4 regions of the Pseudoalteromonas sp. S2893 genome follow, and region 2 is predicted to be linked to each of the others. Evidence: predicted binding sites of a transcription regulator. Region 2 holds the regulator's gene; each other region holds the start of a gene.
The links. Region 2 encodes sigma-54, which starts transcription at its own class of promoters, with help from an activator protein. Its sites were predicted from a motif close to GTTGGCACGNNNNTNGNNT; they were not measured.
Positions count from the first base shown of each region.

Region 1: flgJ (flagellar assembly peptidoglycan hydrolase FlgJ) is a predicted target of sigma-54. The motif match lies at 1,535-1,553, and genes of this name have one in related genera.
Region 3: CWC04_RS08825 (NarK family nitrate/nitrite MFS transporter) is a predicted target of sigma-54. The motif match lies at 2,454-2,472, and genes of this name have one in related genera.
Region 4: CWC04_RS12395 (LiaF domain-containing protein) is a predicted target of sigma-54. The motif match lies at 2,596-2,614, and genes of this name have one in related genera.

Region 1 covers NZ_PNCY01000048.1:11,180-15,395, forward strand. The annotation lists gene flgK (flagellar hook-associated protein FlgK) at 1-479, opposite strand, end outside; gene flgJ (flagellar assembly peptidoglycan hydrolase FlgJ) at 481-1,497, opposite strand; gene CWC04_RS17430 (flagellar basal body P-ring protein FlgI) at 1,633-2,727, opposite strand; gene flgH (flagellar basal body L-ring protein FlgH) at 2,739-3,422, opposite strand; gene flgG (flagellar basal-body rod protein FlgG) at 3,443-4,216, opposite strand, start outside.
Region 2 covers NZ_PNCY01000010.1:149,868-154,083, reverse strand. The annotation lists gene rapZ (RNase adapter RapZ) at 1-738, opposite strand, end outside; gene CWC04_RS06320 (PTS sugar transporter subunit IIA) at 758-1,210, opposite strand; gene hpf (ribosome hibernation promoting factor) at 1,215-1,502, opposite strand; gene CWC04_RS06310 (RNA polymerase factor sigma-54) at 1,530-3,029, opposite strand; gene lptB (LPS export ABC transporter ATP-binding protein) at 3,099-3,824, opposite strand; gene lptA (lipopolysaccharide transport periplasmic protein LptA) at 3,821-4,216, opposite strand, start outside.
Region 3 covers NZ_PNCY01000014.1:171,876-176,091, reverse strand. The annotation lists gene modB (molybdate ABC transporter permease subunit) at 1-455, shown strand, start outside; gene CWC04_RS08835 (ATP-binding cassette domain-containing protein) at 448-1,485, shown strand; gene CWC04_RS08830 (HesA/MoeB/ThiF family protein) at 1,523-2,281, opposite strand; gene CWC04_RS08825 (NarK family nitrate/nitrite MFS transporter) at 2,568-4,037, shown strand; gene CWC04_RS08820 (bifunctional protein-serine/threonine kinase/phosphatase) at 4,051-4,216, shown strand, end outside.
Region 4 covers NZ_PNCY01000022.1:50,604-54,819, reverse strand. The annotation lists gene CWC04_RS12420 (DUF4437 domain-containing protein) at 1-581, shown strand, start outside; gene CWC04_RS12415 (outer membrane beta-barrel protein) at 655-1,062, opposite strand; tRNA gene CWC04_RS12410 (tRNA-Ile) at 1,198-1,274, opposite strand; gene CWC04_RS12405 (YqaE/Pmp3 family membrane protein) at 1,544-1,702, opposite strand; gene CWC04_RS12400 (BON domain-containing protein) at 1,768-2,334, opposite strand; gene CWC04_RS12395 (LiaF domain-containing protein) at 2,651-3,307, shown strand; gene CWC04_RS12390 (VOC family protein) at 3,373-3,795, opposite strand; gene suhB (inositol-1-monophosphatase) at 4,200-4,216, shown strand, end outside.

The sequences.
Region 1 (4,216 bases), on a different contig from region 2:
TCTTCAGAAAAAATCTCAAGCTGCTCATTCACTATACCTTGTTGCTCAAGCACGATACCCGAAAGCCTATCCATTTGATCAACTAAGCTTTGCGCATCGGTCATTACTAATGAGCGAGCAACTGTTGAAGATGGCTGATTTAGCGCCTCTTGCACGTTATTAAATAATGAATTTATGCCCGTTGATAAGTTATTAGACTCTTCTGAAAAAATAGTATCAACACGGTTGGCTTCTGTTACAAATTGATCAAAAAACGATTTATTTGAGGTGTCACGGTTTAACTGCGACTGGGCAAACTCGTTCAATAATCTGTATGTTTCGCCGCGTCCTACTTGGTTATCTACCATCGTAGTAAATTCAGTGCGCTCACGTACGTAGCCTTCTGTATTTACATTGGTGATGTTTTTACTGGTCGTTTGCAACAGCTCAGAGCTTGAACGCACCCCAGCACTGGCAATATTTAATAAACTAAACGACATATTACTTCACTCCTTGGGTAAACGCGCTTGTTGCAATATTTTTAAGCTCACTGCTATTTAGCACTTTTTTTATTTTACTCGCGTAATTAGGATCGGTTGCATAGCCTGCTTTTTGTAGCGAATCTAAAAATTCGTTTGGCTGTGCTGTTTTTTGTAATGCTTCTTCGTAGCGTGGGTTTTGCGTTAAAAAATCGACAAAGTCGTTCACGCTTTCTTTTATAGAATCGTAAGCTCTAAAACTTGCTTGCTTTTTAACAGGGGTACCTTGCTCAAATTCAAGCGTTACTTTACTTGCTTTATCGCCTTCCCAGCTTTTATCTGATTTAATATTGAACAGGTTATTTGAGCTATTCCCGTCGCTTTTATTAATAATATGCTTACCCCAACCCGTCTCAAGTGCCGCTTGGGCCACCATTACTACAGGGTTTAAACCAATTTTTTCGGCCGCTGTTTTAGCATGCTCCCACACTGCACTAACAAACTCTTCAGCATTATTAAACGACGACTGTTGTGTAGACTGTGTTGTGGTTTTAGTTTGTGTTGCCGCGCTGCTGACTACTGAGTCATCTTTATTTGCTTGCTTTTCACTGTGCACCTTTTCGTGCGGCAGTTCAGAGCCTGCGCGTTTATCACTGATAAAGTCGTTAGTAGTTCTTAATACGGAGCCAGGCATAAAGTTCTCAGCCTCTGGAGAAAGCTGCTGAACAATTAAATCAGCCAAACCCAAAGACCCATTTGATGAAAGCTCAGAAGAGAGCTGCTGATCGTGCATTTCTTCAAAAAACTTTACGCCGCTTGAGTTAAACGGACTGTCTTCATCTTCAAATGCTTCGTTGGCTTTACGCATCCCTTTTAGAAGCATTTGTGTAAAAATAGCTTCAAATTGTGCCGCTGCTTTTTTTAGCGCCGCTTTAGACGCATCAGTAGATGCATCACCGCTGTTTAAAGCGTCTTGACGTAAAGTATTAAGATTACTTAAATCAAAAAAGTTTTGCTTATCGAGGTGATTTGTTTCCATCAGCTTTTTGACACAAAAATGAATAATGCTTTAAGAAATGCAAAAATTGAGCCAAAGAAAGGTAAACAGTAAAAAGCTTAAGTACCTTTTGAGTACTTAAGCTTTATGTGGAAGGGTAAATATTCTAAAATCTAACTAAATAACAACAAGCTGTCCGTTAATTGCACCCGCTTCTTTAAGCGCTTCTAAAATAGCCATTAGGTCTCCAGGTGCTGCGCCTACTTCATTTATAGCACGCACTAAGTCATCTAAGCTAACGCCGGGGTTAAAAACAAACGCACGAGAATCATCTTGATTAACGTCAATAATACTTTGCTGTGTAACAACAGTTTCGCCTTCTGCTAACGGATTAGGCTGCGTTACATTTTGCTGTTCAGCAATCGTAACTGTTAGACCGCCATGGGTTATTGCCGCAGGCTGTAGCTTCACATTTTTGCCAATGACAATCGTTCCCGTACGTGAATTAACAATAATTTTGGCTGAAGTGTCAGCAGGCTTAAACTCTAGGTTTTCAAGCGTTGATAAATAAGACACTCGTTGCGATGCATCACGTGGCGCAATAACGCGTACTGAGGCAGCGTCAATAGCTTGTGCACTATTAGGGCCTACCAAATTGTTAATTGTTGCTTCTAAACGTTTTGCCGTTGTAAAGTCAGGGCGGTTTAAGTTAAAAGTAATGTAGTCGCCTTGCATAAAAGGGCTTTTAACTTCGCGTTCAACAGTGGCTCCGTTAGGTACGCGGCCAACTGTCGGGGTATTAATGACCACTTTACTACCATCAAGCCCTTGTGCTCCTAAGCCACCCACAATTAGGCTACCTTGGGCTATGGCGTATACGTTTCCATCCACCCCTTTTAAGAAAGTTTGGAGCAAGGTGCCGCCACGTAAACTGCCTGCACTGCCAATAGAAGATACCGTAATATCAATTGTTTGACCCGGCTTTCTAAACGGCGGAAGCTCAGCATGGACTGCCACTGCTGCTACGTTTTTAATTTTAGGGCTTTGTGTTGAAGGCAGCGTAATACCAAAACTGTTTAGCATGCCTCTAAAACTTTGTTGTGTGTAAGAGTTTTGCTCCCCTGTACCAGGTAGCCCCACCACTAAACCATAGCCTACCAATTGGTTGGCACGTACACCTTCAACCATAGAGACATCTTTTATACGCTCGGCGCTGGCAGAAAATTGCCAGCCTAGCAGTATGATCAAAATAAACGCTTTAATGCTATTCATACTACTATCCTCTAAAACGGAAATAACGAGCTACTAAAGAAACGTGTTAACCACCCTGGGCTTTGCGCTTCTTGTGTTTGTCCTTTACCTGAATATTGAATTCGGGCATTGGCAATTCTATTCGACTCAACCGTGTTATCGGCGCTTACATCTTGCGGACGTACAAGGCCTTCGAGCCTAATAAACTCTTCGCCGGTGTTAAGTGTTAGCCATTTTTCACCACGAATAACTAAGTTACCATTGGGTAAAACACGCATAACATTCACCGAGATATCGCCCACTAAGCTGTTTGACTGATTTGATTTAGAGTCACCGGTAAATGATGAATCACTACCAATGCCAAACTGAATACTGTCGCCACCTATATTGACTGGTAAACCACCTAACCCAATAACGGGGTCTAGGCTGGCTTCGGTTTCTTTATCGGTTTCGGTTTTAGCCGCTTTTGTAGCTTGTGTTGACTCTTCAAGCTTAACGGTAATTATATCGCCGGTTCTAAGTGCTTTTTTGTCTGAATACAAATCATTAAATGTATTGGTGTTAAACAATGAACCCGTTGCAACAACAGGCTCTGCTACAGGCTCTGGGTACATGGGTGCGTAGTAGGGGTCATCTTGAACCACTTCACTATTTTGCGTAGAAACACAGCCACTTAAAAATAAGGTGCCTGCTGCAAATAAAATAACATTACGCATAACTATCCCCTTGTGCACGGTTATAACTGTTGATTGATGTAGCTCATCATTTCGTCAACGGCCGAGATTACTTTTGAGTTCATTTCGTAAACACGTTGAGTTTCGATAAGGTTTACCAATTCTTCCGTTACATTAACGTTTGATGTCTCAAGCGAGCCTTGAATAATAGTACCTAAGCCTTCTACGCCTGGATTACCTTGAACAGGCGCACCACTAACAGCGGTTTCGGTGTAAAGGTTTTGACCAATTGGCTCAAGACCCGATGGATTAATAAAGTCACTAATTGTTAGCTGGCCAATTACCACGTTATCGGCTTGCCCTGCAACGCGTACAGATACTTCACCATCTTGAGAGACTGTAATTGATTGCGCATCATCGGGTACATTCATTTCGGGCTGAACAACAAAACCTGCACCTGAGGTAACAATGCGGCCGTCTTCATCGGTAGTAAATTGCCCATTTCGCGAATACGCAATATTGCCATCGGGTTGCAGCACTTCAAAAAAGCCTTCGCCTGAAATCATCCAATCGAGTGAATTTTCGGTGGTGAGCATATTACCTTGCGTAAACTCTTTTTGGTTAGCAACCACTTTTGCACCCGCACCTAGCATTAGGCCAGATGGCAGCTCGGTATCTTGTGATGAGCGCCCGCCAGGTTGGTTGATGTTTTGATACAATAAATCTTCAAAAATAGCGCGGCTTTTTTTGTAACCTACGGTACTGGCATTCGCCAAGTTATTTGAAATAACTGAAATATCAGTTTGTTGAGCGTCTAGCCCTGTTTTACTTATCCA
Region 2 (4,216 bases):
GCCTATTGCAATAGTGAGGTAACTACGGTTATTACGCTCTAAGTGTGGCAACCAAGTTTGTACAAAGGTTTGAATTTGCCAAGTGAATTTTTGCACTATGCTGTGATTTGCCAAAAAATCTTTTACTGGTTGATCAAGGCCCGTAAGCGGTTTAAGTTCAGGCTCCCAGTGGGGGTTTGGCAAAAAGCGAGCATCAAAAACATAATCAGCTTCTTTAGGTATGCCGTGTTTAAAGCCAAACGATTCAAACGTTACAATAAGTTGCTTATCTTTTTTACCCAGTATTTTTTCGCGAATTGACTCTGCTAATTGGTGCACACTTAAATCGGTGGTATCAAGCATAAAGTCAGCGCGCGTTACGAGTACATCAAGCAGTTCTTTTTCTTTTTTTATTGCTAAATCAAGCGGCAGTGAATCGATGGATAAAGGGTGTAATCTGCGTGTTTCTGAAAAACGTTTGATCAGTGTTTGATCATCACTATCTAAATAAAACAGTGTGGGTTTAGCAAAGTCAGGAAGGTACTCGAGAATATCGTTAAATTCGTCTTGTTCTTTGGGGATATTACGAACATCTATACTAACGGCTATTTTGTCATAGTTATCTGAAACACTTCGCACTAAAGAGGGCAGTAGGTTGACCGGAATATTATCTACGCAATAATAGCCTAAATCTTCAACCACGCGTAAAGCAACCGACTTACCTGAACCAGAACGGCCGCTTATGATAATTAACTCCATTTATAGCCCTTAGTATTTACTACGATTGATCAACAATTACTTGATACAGCTCTGCATCGGTTTTAGCACTACGCAGCTGTTTACAAAATTCTTTGTTGCTCAGTTTATCAGCTATGGTTGCCAGAGTCTTTAGGTGCTGTTGGTTATCGCCATCTGGTACGATGAGTGCAACAAAAATATCAACAGGGCAGTTATCAATAGCGTCAAAGTTAACAGGCGTGTCGCTAACAAGTACTAAAGCCAGCGGCTCTTCTACGCCACCCATTCTGCCATGAGGAATGGCGATCCCCCGGCCAATACCAGTACTGCCTAGCTTTTCTCTGCTTGCCAGCGCATTAAGAATATCTTGTTGTGGTAAGTAGGGGAGCTTTTCATGAGCAAGCTCACTGATAAACTCTAAAATTCTTTTTTTACTACTAAAAAGGACCGCAGCTTTGCTGCAGTCCTGGCATACTAATGTACTTAATTTCATAATATTAGTGTCTAGCAAGCTTCTCTTTATGTTTTATGACTTGACGATCGAGCTTGTCAATCAACGAGTCTATAGCGGCATACATATCTTGGTGCTCTGTTGAGGCAAATAAATCTGCGCCACTTACATGAATAGTCGCTTCTGCTTTTTGGTTGAGTTTTTCTACATCGAGAATGACATGCACATTGCTAATATGATCTGAGTGCCTTTCTAGCTTTGCAAATTTATTATTTACATAGTCTCTAAGTGAATCAGTTACTTCTACGTGACGACCAGTTAGGTTTAGTTGCATAAGCATTTCCTCTTTGTTTTTTACGTCTTATATCAAACTCTTTCTCTGATTTGACGGTGGAATAGCTAGCGATTCACGGTATTTTGCTATTGTGCGTCTAGCTACTTTAATTCCTTGCTCTGCCAATATATCCGCAATTTTACTATCACTCAATGGTTTAGCTGAGTTTTCCGCGGCAATTAGCTTTTTAATTAGGGCACGTATTGCGGTTGATGAACACTCTCCGCCGTTTTCAGTGCTTACGTGGCTTGAGAAAAAATACTTAAGCTCAAAAATACCACGTGGCGTATGCATATATTTTTGCGTAGTAACACGCGAAATTGTCGATTCATGCATTTCTACCATTTCAGCAACATCGTTTAAAACCATTGGCTTCATGGCTTCTGGGCCATGTTCAAAAAATGCCTGTTGCTGTTTTACAATACAGTTAGTTACCTTAAGTAGCGTGTCGTTTCTGCTTTCAAGGCTTTTTATAAACCATTTAGCTTCTTGTAAGTGAGAGCGAATAAACTGGCTATCACCACTTGATTTTACGGTACGAGACATAGCCGCGTACTGACTATTTACGCGTATTTTTGGCATGCTATCTGGATTTAGCTCTACCACCCAGCGGCCTTTTATTTTTTTAACCGACACATCCGGTATTACATACTCAGACTCTTCCCTTACTATTGTATCTGCAGGTTTTGGGTTGAGGGTATGTATTAGGGTCATGACCTCTTTAAGCTCGTCTTCTTTAAGCTTAGTCTTTTTCATTAATGTACGATAGTCGCGTGCCGCTAATAGATCAATGTGATCGGTTAAGATCATTTTAGTTTGTTCTATAAAAGGGGTGTCTTTATCAAACTGGTTTAGCTGAATACACAAGCACTCTTGTAAACTGCGCGCGGCTATACCTACAGGGTCAAATAACTGAATACGCTTTAAAACGGCTTCTATTTCGTCAAGTTCAACTTCAACTTCGTCATCGTTTTCTTGGTTAAAGCTTTCTAAAATTTCTTCGCAACTTAGCGTTAAAATACCCGAGTCATCTACAGCTTCTACAATGGCAATAGCAATGGCTTCGTCAGTTGGGCTAAAAGGAGTAAGCTGAAGCTGCCACATTAAATACTCATGTAGCGTTTCAGTAGAGGCACCTTGATAAATAGACTCATCTTCTGGCATTGGGCCTGAGGATGCAGCAGGGGCTGCGCTCATGTACTCATCCCAAGTTACATCCATTGCCATATCATCGCTAATGGTGTCTTTATTTAAAGCTTCGCCACTGTCTTGCTCGTACTCGCTGGTTGTATCGTCAGCCGATGCGCTTACGGTTACATCATCCGTATCTGCTTTTTGTTCATTTTTTCCAGCCGACTCTTCCGTGTAATCTTGCTCTTCTACTTCTAATAGCGGGTTGCTATCAAGTGCTTCTTGTATTTCTTGCTGGAGATCCAATGTACTGAGCTGCAGCAAGCGAATCGCTTGTTGCAATTGTGGAGTCATTGTAAGTTGCTGGCCCATGCGCAGCTGTAATGATTGCCTCATGTATCTCTAACAATCCTTTTATGTTGTTATAATTAATATTAGCAGATGCTTGTAGGTGTGGCTTAAATGTTACAGCCTAAATTGCTCGCCTAAATAAACATCGCGTACAGTTTTGTCATTTAATACGTGTTCTGGGGTGCCAGATGCAATTAGCTCCCCATGAGAAACAATGTAGGCTTTTTCACAAACATCAAGGGTTTCTCTTACATTGTGATCGGTAATTAATACGCCAATGCCACGGTTTTTAAGATGTTCTATTATTTTCTTTATATCTAACACTGAAATCGGATCAACACCAGCAAAAGGCTCATCCAATAAAATAAATTTAGGGTTCGCTGCCAGTGCTCTGGCAATTTCTACACGGCGGCGTTCACCACCAGAAAGCGCCATACCTTGGCTATCGCGAATATGCTGAATACTAAATTCATCAAGTAAGTTGTTAAGCGTTTCTTCTCGCGCGGCTTTATTGAGCTCTTTACGCGTTTCTAAAATCGCCATTAAGTTTTGATAAACTGTCAGCTTTCTAAATATTGATGACTCTTGCGGCAAATAGCCAATGCCTAAGCGGGCGCGGCTGTGCATAGGTAATAACGTAATGTCGTTATCATCAATAGAAATTTTGCCTTTGTCGCTAGGTACTAACCCTACAATCATATAAAAGGTGGTGGTTTTACCTGCGCCATTAGGGCCCAATAAGCCAACAATGCTGCCGGCTTCTACCTCAAGGCCTACATTTTTTACAACTTGGCGGCCTTTATAGCTTTTTGCTAATAGTTCTGCTTTTAAGGTGCTCATGGTTGACCTTCGTTACCTGTTTTTTCTTTAATTTTTGCTTCAACAGGCACTAAAATTGTGTGGACACGATCCGTAGAGTTTTCGTCTTTTTCTGCGCTAATAAGCTGCTGCTGCATATCGTAGGTAATACTTTTAGCATTAATTTTTTGACCGGCTTGTGCGACTTCAGCATCGCCAACAAGCGTTAAAAATCGCTTTGCTACGTCGTAACGTACTTCGTTTGCACTGGCACTCATTACAGTACCATCGTCTTGTTTTTCTTCGAAGTAGGCTGGGCTGCCAGTGGCAATAAGGAGTTGTTTGTTATCCCCTAAGTCTTCACGTTTATGTACTTCGAGTCGGTCGGCTGTAATTTTGCGATTACCATGCACAATTTCGACGTTCTTTTCAAA
Region 3 (4,216 bases), on a different contig from region 2:
GGTTTTGGCTCACGGGTACGCAGCTCGCGTTTAGTTTTCAAGGGGTGGTTATTGGTTCGTTATTTTACTCTCTCCCTTTTGTGATGCAGCCATTACTAGCGGGCTTTAAACAAATAAATACTACTTATAATCAAGCTGCTATTGCCTTAGGAATAAGTCCATTTAAGCGTTTTATGTATTTAACGTTACCGCTATTAAAGCCAAGCATAGGCAGTGCCTTTGCACTGGGCTTTGCCCATACATTGGGAGAATTTGGTTTAGTGCTAATGATTGGTGGCAATATACAAGGCGAAACCCAAGTGGTGTCTATTGCGTTGTACGACCATGTAGAGTCGCTTAATTATGGGGCTGCGCACCAATTGTCGTTGGTATTGCTAGCAATCTCGTTTGCGTGTTTAGTGTTGTTGTTTAAATTTAATAAAACCGTGATAAACGGAGCTGCTAATCGTGCTTAAAATACAGTGTCATCAACGTTTGGACGATTTTGAATTACATGTTGATTTAGCTATAAATCAATTTGATATTTTAGGGGTGTTTGGCCCTTCGGGCTCTGGCAAATCGAGCTTATTACAGGCGATAGCGGGGCTTACGACGGCGCAAAATGTGTGTATAAATAATCATAATATTACCCATTTAAAGCCCGATAAACGCCTGCTTACTTTACAGCTGCAGTCGTGCCCGTTATTTCCACATTTAAATGTAATGGGTAATTTACTGTTTACTCACAAGCATTGTAAAAATAAAAGTAACAACCTAACGCCTGATCAGGTAATTGATTTATTAGCACTAAACCCATTACTAAATCGTGATGTGTCTGGGCTTTCGGGCGGGGAGCGCCAGCGCGTAATTTTTGCAAGAACACTACTAAGTGGGCAATCTGTTGTTTTACTTGATGAGCCATTTAGCGCCTTAGATTGGTCAACGCGTTTTACTATGTTGGGGGCTGTTCAACAACTTAATAAATCCCATGGTATTAAATTTATTATTGTTAGCCACTCTTTAAAAGAGCTACTTTATTGTAGTGATACATTACTTCAAATAGCGAAAGGCAACGTGCTCCAGTGCGGTGCAACACAAGAAGTGGTGCAAAGTATTTATACAAATAAGAGCCAAACGCCACTTAGTATACTTAGTTATAGTAAGCCTGAATTTAATGATGCTTTTGGTCTTTACCAGCTTACTCTTAGTAATAGCCAACAGCATTTATATGCAGTGCCTTCACTGGTAAAACAAAACCATAAGTTAATTATAGAAAGCAGCCAAATAACCTACAGCAAAGTAAAACCAATTAACAAGAGCAGTGCAAACGTGCTAATAGGTATGCTTGAAAATGCCCAGCAGCTTGATGAGCAATGGCTACTTACAGTTAACGTAGATACGCAATTACTGTATTGCGCGGTGTCTAAAAGGCAATGGCAGCAAAGTGCTGTAAGCCTAGGCGAGCAGATTTATTTAACAATAAATAACCTAGAAACGCTAAATTAGGCTCTAAAAAGCAGTCATGTATTTACCATGTACTAAATTAAGCACTGCAAACAGGGCAGTGCTTATTTTTAACAATGTTAAAACGGTTAAACTCCATACTCAAACCATCTACAAGTAATAGCTGCTCGGTGAGTTTACTAGGCAGTCCTGCAATAATTTTAAGTGCTTCAGTCGCTTGAATACTACCAATAAGCCCCACAATAGGAGAGAGCACGCCTGACTCTGAACAGCTTTGAGTTTGTTCGCCAAAGAGCTGTGACACACACCCGTAACAATGGCTATTAGGCGCCATTGTAAAGCAAGCTACTTGTCCCTCTAACCTTATGGCAGAGCCCGAAACCAAGGGCGTACGGGTGTTATAGCAGGTGCTGTTGAGCAAATTACGTGTTGCTAAGTTATCAGTGCAGTCAATAACTACATCTACCTTGCTAAGTAATTGTTCAAGGTGCGAATTTTCATTTAAAAATTCATCAATAGTGTGGATCTCTATTTCATCATTTAACTGAGTTAACTGTTTTTTTGCACTGTGGGTTTTTAAGCACCCAACATCACTTTGTTTATAGATCACCTGCCTTTGCAAGTTAGTTGCATCAACCACATCGTTATCTACAAGCGTTAACGTACCTACGCCAGATGCCGCTAAGTACTGCGCAACTGGGCAGCCTAATCCACCTAACCCCACAATAAGAGCATGACTTTGCCATATTTTTTCTTGTCCATCTATATCTAGCTGAGGAAGCATAATATGGCGAGAATAGCGTAATTGCTGCTGATACGTTAAAGGGGGTTTTTGCATTAATGAGTTCTCATAATTTTTTTTAACAATACCAATTAGTTAAAACCTAGAGCAAGTAAAGCTTAAAAATTCTTTGCACTGTTTACGCCCAACAAAGCTGCTTAAATAGTGCAAAGCGAAATAAACATTAATTCCCAAAAATATAAGTGACTGAAAAACCTACCTATTAATTGTTGGCTTAGTAATTGCTGAAAGCGGTTAACGTTAATTTAACAATCGTCGCAGTGTTATTACTACCAAAGTCGTACTCACTGCTTAAAATAATAATCGTTACAAGGAAAAAAACATGCAACCGAGTTCTGGGTTTAATCTCATATCGTTTAGCGGAAAAATGAAAATACTACATTTAAGCTGGATGGTGTTTTTTATCTCTTTTTTTGTATGGTTTAACCATGCTCCATTATTAGGGGCAATAGCGGGCTCGCTAGGTATAACTATGGCACAGGTAAAAACGCTTCTCATTTTAAATGTGGCCTTAACCATTCCCGCACGTGTTGTTGTTGGCATGCTGACAGATAAATTTGGCCCGCGTATTGTTTATGCCGCTTTACTTATTTTATGTAGCATACCGTGTTTTATGTTTGCTATGGCCACCACATTTGAGCAAGCCGCTATCGCGCGTTTTGCACTAGGCTTTATTGGAGCAGGCTTTGTAGTGGGCATTCGTATGGTGAGCGAGTGGTTCCCGGCTAATGAGCTTGGTACAGCAGAAGGTATTTATGGTGGCTGGGGTAATTTTGGCTCGGCTGCCGCTGCCATGTTACTACCTGTATTAGCGCTTATGTTTGGCGGGGACGATGGCTGGCGCTATGCCGTTGGTTTAACGGGCGTACTTAGCGTTATTTTTGGTGTTATTTGGTACATAAACGTAACCGATACACCAAAAGGGGGGACGTACTTTAAGCCTAAAAAAGTAGGCGCAATGGAAGTAACCAGTAAAGGTGACTTTGTATTATTGCTTATTATGAAATTACCTATGTATGGCGCACTGGCTTTACTTACTTGGAAGTTGTCTCCTACAGGCGCTAATTTAATTTCTGCCAATTTTGTTTTAGCCGTTTATGCATTTTTAGTGCTGTTATACGCTTACGAGGTATATAAAACCTTTGATATAAACGGACATATATTTAAACAACCCGTGCCAGAATCACACCGCTACGAATTTAAACAAGTAGCTGTACTTAATATTTTATATTTTACCACCTTTGGCTCAGAGCTGGCCGTTGTATCTATGCTGCCATTATTTTTTATGGAAGTGTTTGGCCTAGATATGGTGTACGCAGGTTTACTGGCCTCTGCTTATGCATTTATGAATTTAGCCTCGCGCCCGGGTGGTGGTTGGATCTCAGATAGAATGGGTCGTCGTAAAACACTTATTGTTCTTACCTCAGGGTTAGCTGTTGGCTACTTTGTTATGGGATTAGTTGACGCTAGCTGGCCACTTTGGCTTGCTGTAGCTGCTGCCATGGCGTGTTCGTTCTTTGTGCAAGCTGGTGAGGGAGCGGTTTTTGCTGCTGTGCCACTTATTAAACGCCGCTTAACAGGGCAAATTGCAGGTATGACAGGCGCTTACGGTAACGTTGGCGCGGTGGTGTATTTAACGGCGCTCTCATTAGTGGATTACCAAACTTTCTTTATGATTATTGCTGCCAGTGCATTGTTAGGTTTAGGGGCGTTATTTTTCATGAAAGAGCCAGATGGGCACATGACAGAAGTAAACGAAGATGGCTCTGTTGAACTTATTTCAGTGACTTAAGGCAGCGTTAACCATGTTTGATGAAACCCAACACGCTCAAGTTCGTAATAATACGCTAGATGTTTCTTTTGGTGGGCACAGTGCCGCGGGCATAAAAGATGAAAATCAAGATGCGTTTGCTGCTTTAAATACTGAGCACGAACAACAAGAAACAAAAGGCGCTATTGCGTGCTTAGCAG
Region 4 (4,216 bases), on a different contig from region 2:
TTCACAACATTACCTACCGCGGTATCGTTATTGAAGGGCAAATGCATAATGACGACCCAACAGCCGAAAAAATGTGGATGCCAGCGGGTTCGTTTTGGACACAACCAGCAGGTGAAAACCACACCACTGCAGCCAATGCTGACACAAATTTAATTTACTTAGAAATCGACTCAGGGCCGTACTTAGTTAAACCAACTAATGCCCAGTTTGATAATGGTGAGCGCCCGTTAAACCTACATGCAGACAACATAGTATGGTTAAACAGCAGCGATTTAAACGACATTAACGCCCAAGGCGTGCAAACAGCCTACCTTTGGGGAAGTACAGCCGACATGAACGGCTCAATGATTAAACTTCCTGCCGGCTTTAAAGGTGAAATAAAAACAGATGCAAGCGAATTTCGTGCTGTTGTTATAGCCGGCGCCGTTGAGTACAACTCAAGCGAGCAAGATAAAGCGCAAAACCTAAGCGCAGGCAGCTATGTAGAATCAACCGGTAACTTTACCCACACGATTGAGAACACTAGCGACAAAACAGCCACTATTTACATTCGTACTAACAGTAAGTACCAAGTAAATTAGAAACTACTTATAAAAAGTAAATGGCATAAAAAAAGCGCACTGTTTAGTGCGCTTATTTTTTATTTATTAATACTTAAAAGCTATAACGAGCAGTTAAGCTAACTAAATCTAGATCGTCCAATGAGGTGTAATTAGCCCCAAGTGAAACGTTGTTATTAATGTAGTAACGTGCGCCCACACTGAAAGATGTTTCACTCTCATCTGCAATATCGACATTGCCTACTCGGCCATCTAGCTCAATATTATCACTTACCATAGAGCGAACACCTACAGATAGACTATAGCCATTTTCGTCATTCGAAGCACTACTTCCACGATACGATGCCTCTAGCTCTACGTTTTCGTAAGTTGCTAAACCATAAAAGTCAGTGTTCGCGCCAATAGCTGTGCGATAACCTATTCCAGCACTAAGCCAGTTTAAGTCCACATCTACACCATCATCTGAATTACCCATAGTTTGGTATTGGCCAGATAGGAAAATGATTGAAGCTGGCTTTTAAATAATAGAGACGGTATAGGCACGTAAACAACTAACCTAAATGCTGTATAAAAAAAGTACTGTAGAAAATATTTTGTATTGGCTATAACTATTTAAAAATTGGAAAGCTTTGAAAAGTGGTGGCCCCTCCCAGACTCGAACTGGGGACCTAACGATTATGAGTCGTGTGCTCTAACCAACTGAGCTAAGGGGCCAACTTTGTATAACTACGAGGTAGTTAATTTTTGAAGCGTTTAGCCACTGAGCGACTAAAGCGGGTTGCAGTATAAAAAGTTTTTTAAGGCTTGTCACTAGCAAAAACCTTTATTTTAACAATCAGTAAGCTGACTGCTTAAATAGTAATCTTTTTGCATGCGAATAGGCAGGAAATAACAGAAAAATAAACGCAGAAGTATGTAAGCCGCTTTTTTACAATTTTAATAACTATAAAAAAGTGGCCGGCTCACATTGAACACACCACACATTATTTTTTAGCAATAATGTAGATAGCGTGAATTAAACCAGGGAAGTAACCCAGTAAAGTTAGTAAAATATTTAGCCAAAAGTGCATACCTAAACCAACTTGTAAAAATACACCCAGTGGCGGTAATAAAATCGACAATATTATACGAATGATATCCATGATGTAGCTCCTTTAAAAATGACAAGCAAAAAGCCCAGCTAAGCTGGGCTTTTTAGTATAGTGTATTATTCAGCAACAATAGTTAGTTCATCTACTACGTCACGAACATCTTCAGCATTTTTAGCAATTTTTACTGCTAACTGCTTTTCAGCTTCTGTTTCAACAGAACCTTTAAGTTTTACTATACCGTTGTCGGTATCAACGTCGATATCTGTACCGTCAACTTCTGAGTCAAATAAGAAACGTGTAGTAATTACTGTGGTGATTTTAGCGTCAGTTAAGTCGTTATCGTCATCATCCATAGTGTCACGATCTTTGTCGTCCATATCCATGTTTTTCACAACAGTTAGGTTGTTTTCTACATCAGATACGCCATCTAGGCTAATTACAAGTTCTTCAGCTAGCTCTTTATCAAGGTCGCTGTCTACTTTACCTGTAAGTACTACCTTGCCATTTTTTACATCAGTGTTAATGTCAAAGTTGTTTAGATTAGTGTTCATAAGAAGCACTGTTTCTGCCTTACCATCAATCCAAGCATCTTTACTTTCATTTTCCCAAGTGCCCGCTTGAGCACCCATAGCTGTAGTACCTAGAACTAAAGCCGCAATCATAGATTTGTTGAATGTTTTCATAATCTTTCTCCTTTTGATTAAAGACACTTTTATATATGCGAGCTTTAGGCCAACTTTATTAACACTTTAAATTCATGAAGTTAGCTATTTTATTGGGTATAAATAAAAACACCTCCGAGTAAACATTTACAGGCTATTAGGTAAAACTTTCTTAAGTGGTGAAAATAACGATTATATTGCTGTTTTGGTTAATCTATCGTTAATATATAAATTAAGCGGAGTTATTAAAACAATAAACCATTGATATATAAATAGTTAATTTTTGGTACACCACTTGCTATGTACTGTGGTAACTCATATAAAAAGGATTATTCCCATGTCTGTAAAAATTGAAGACCGCCCAATAGATCAAGTTCGCGAACAAGTGATAGACCAACTTATTTATAACTACAGCCATGGTGTTATTTCAGCTGAAGCCTTTGAAAGGCGCTTAGACAGTGCAATGGAAGCAACCGATAATATCGCGTTACTTAATTTAGTAGAGGATTTAACCCTTACAACAGATACCCAGTACAGTGCTCAAAAGCAAACGCAGTTTGCCCCTAACTACAGCGCCCAACAAGCGGATGAAGAAAACTTAACACTGCGAAGCATTTTAGGCTCAAGCGAGCGTAGCGGCCAATGGGTGGTGCCTAAAGATATTTATATTCAAAACTATATGGGGTCGATTGTTTTAGATTTTACTGATGCCATTTTTGCCCACCAACATGTTACCGTGCATGTAAATTGTATTTTTGGCAGCGAAGAAATTTACGTACCAGAGCACGTCAATGTAGTTTCTAAAATGTTTTGTATATTAGGTAGTTTTGAAAACAAAACGGTGTCGCTTAATAAGCGCCAAGGCCCCACAATTAACCTCGAAGGTAAAACAGTTTTAGGCTCGGTGGAGGTAAAAGTTAAACGCACCATTAAAGAAAAGTTTGTGAGTTTTGCTAATGATTTAAAGGCCCAGCTTGGGGTGAGTAATAAATAATACGGGTAAAAACACAATGGGTAGAAAAGCCATATTATGCGCTTTTCTACACCGTTATTTACTACCTATTTTAATAAGTCGTTATTACGCTCGCTTGGAATGTCACTCATATATTGCACAAACTCAACCTCGAACCCTGCTGGGTCTAGGTAATATACGTTTTTTCTAAATGGGTTTTCTGCACCCTCTTTATCAATGCTAAATCCGGCGTGTTTTAAGCGCTGTATAACAGCGTCTAGGTTGTTTGTAACGTAGGCAAAGTGAGCCAGCCCGACTTGATGCCCTGCCAAATCTCTGTTTTTATGCTCGCCATTATCGCTTATAGCAATGTAGTGATTATCGTCGCCAAAATGTACCCAGCGCTTAGGTTTACCATACCAAGTGTTATGCCCTTCACTTCTAATTGACCAATAAGGAAAGGCTGCTTGATAAAATTTAAGCATGGCATTTATATCGTTTACTACTAAATGTACGTGTTCTAATTTCATTATTATTTACCCTAGTTGATTGCTTAAACACAAGATAAAACCTCAAGCTAACTTTAGGTAAAGCACTTTTTTTACTTTTTAGTATTATTGGCGTGTATTGCCCTTGTAAGATTAATTTTTACAACAGTATGTTTGCTAGCAGGACGCGGAAGCTTTGCTTCATGGAAGTTATTGAACTCCCAAGGCTTCGCACTTCGCGCTGTGATTAAGTCGCCCTTCGGTTGAACAAATTTCAATCCATACACGCCAACACGTCTTAGATACGAATAAATTTACATGCATTTCAAGGCCGTATAAAAAACGCACAAAAGTATTTAGGGTTTATTGTTTACTTTATGGCAAAAGTCGCTAAAATACGCCGGCTTAAATATATAAACGTTCTTTTACAACCCAAAGGTAATACCATGCATCCAATGTTAAA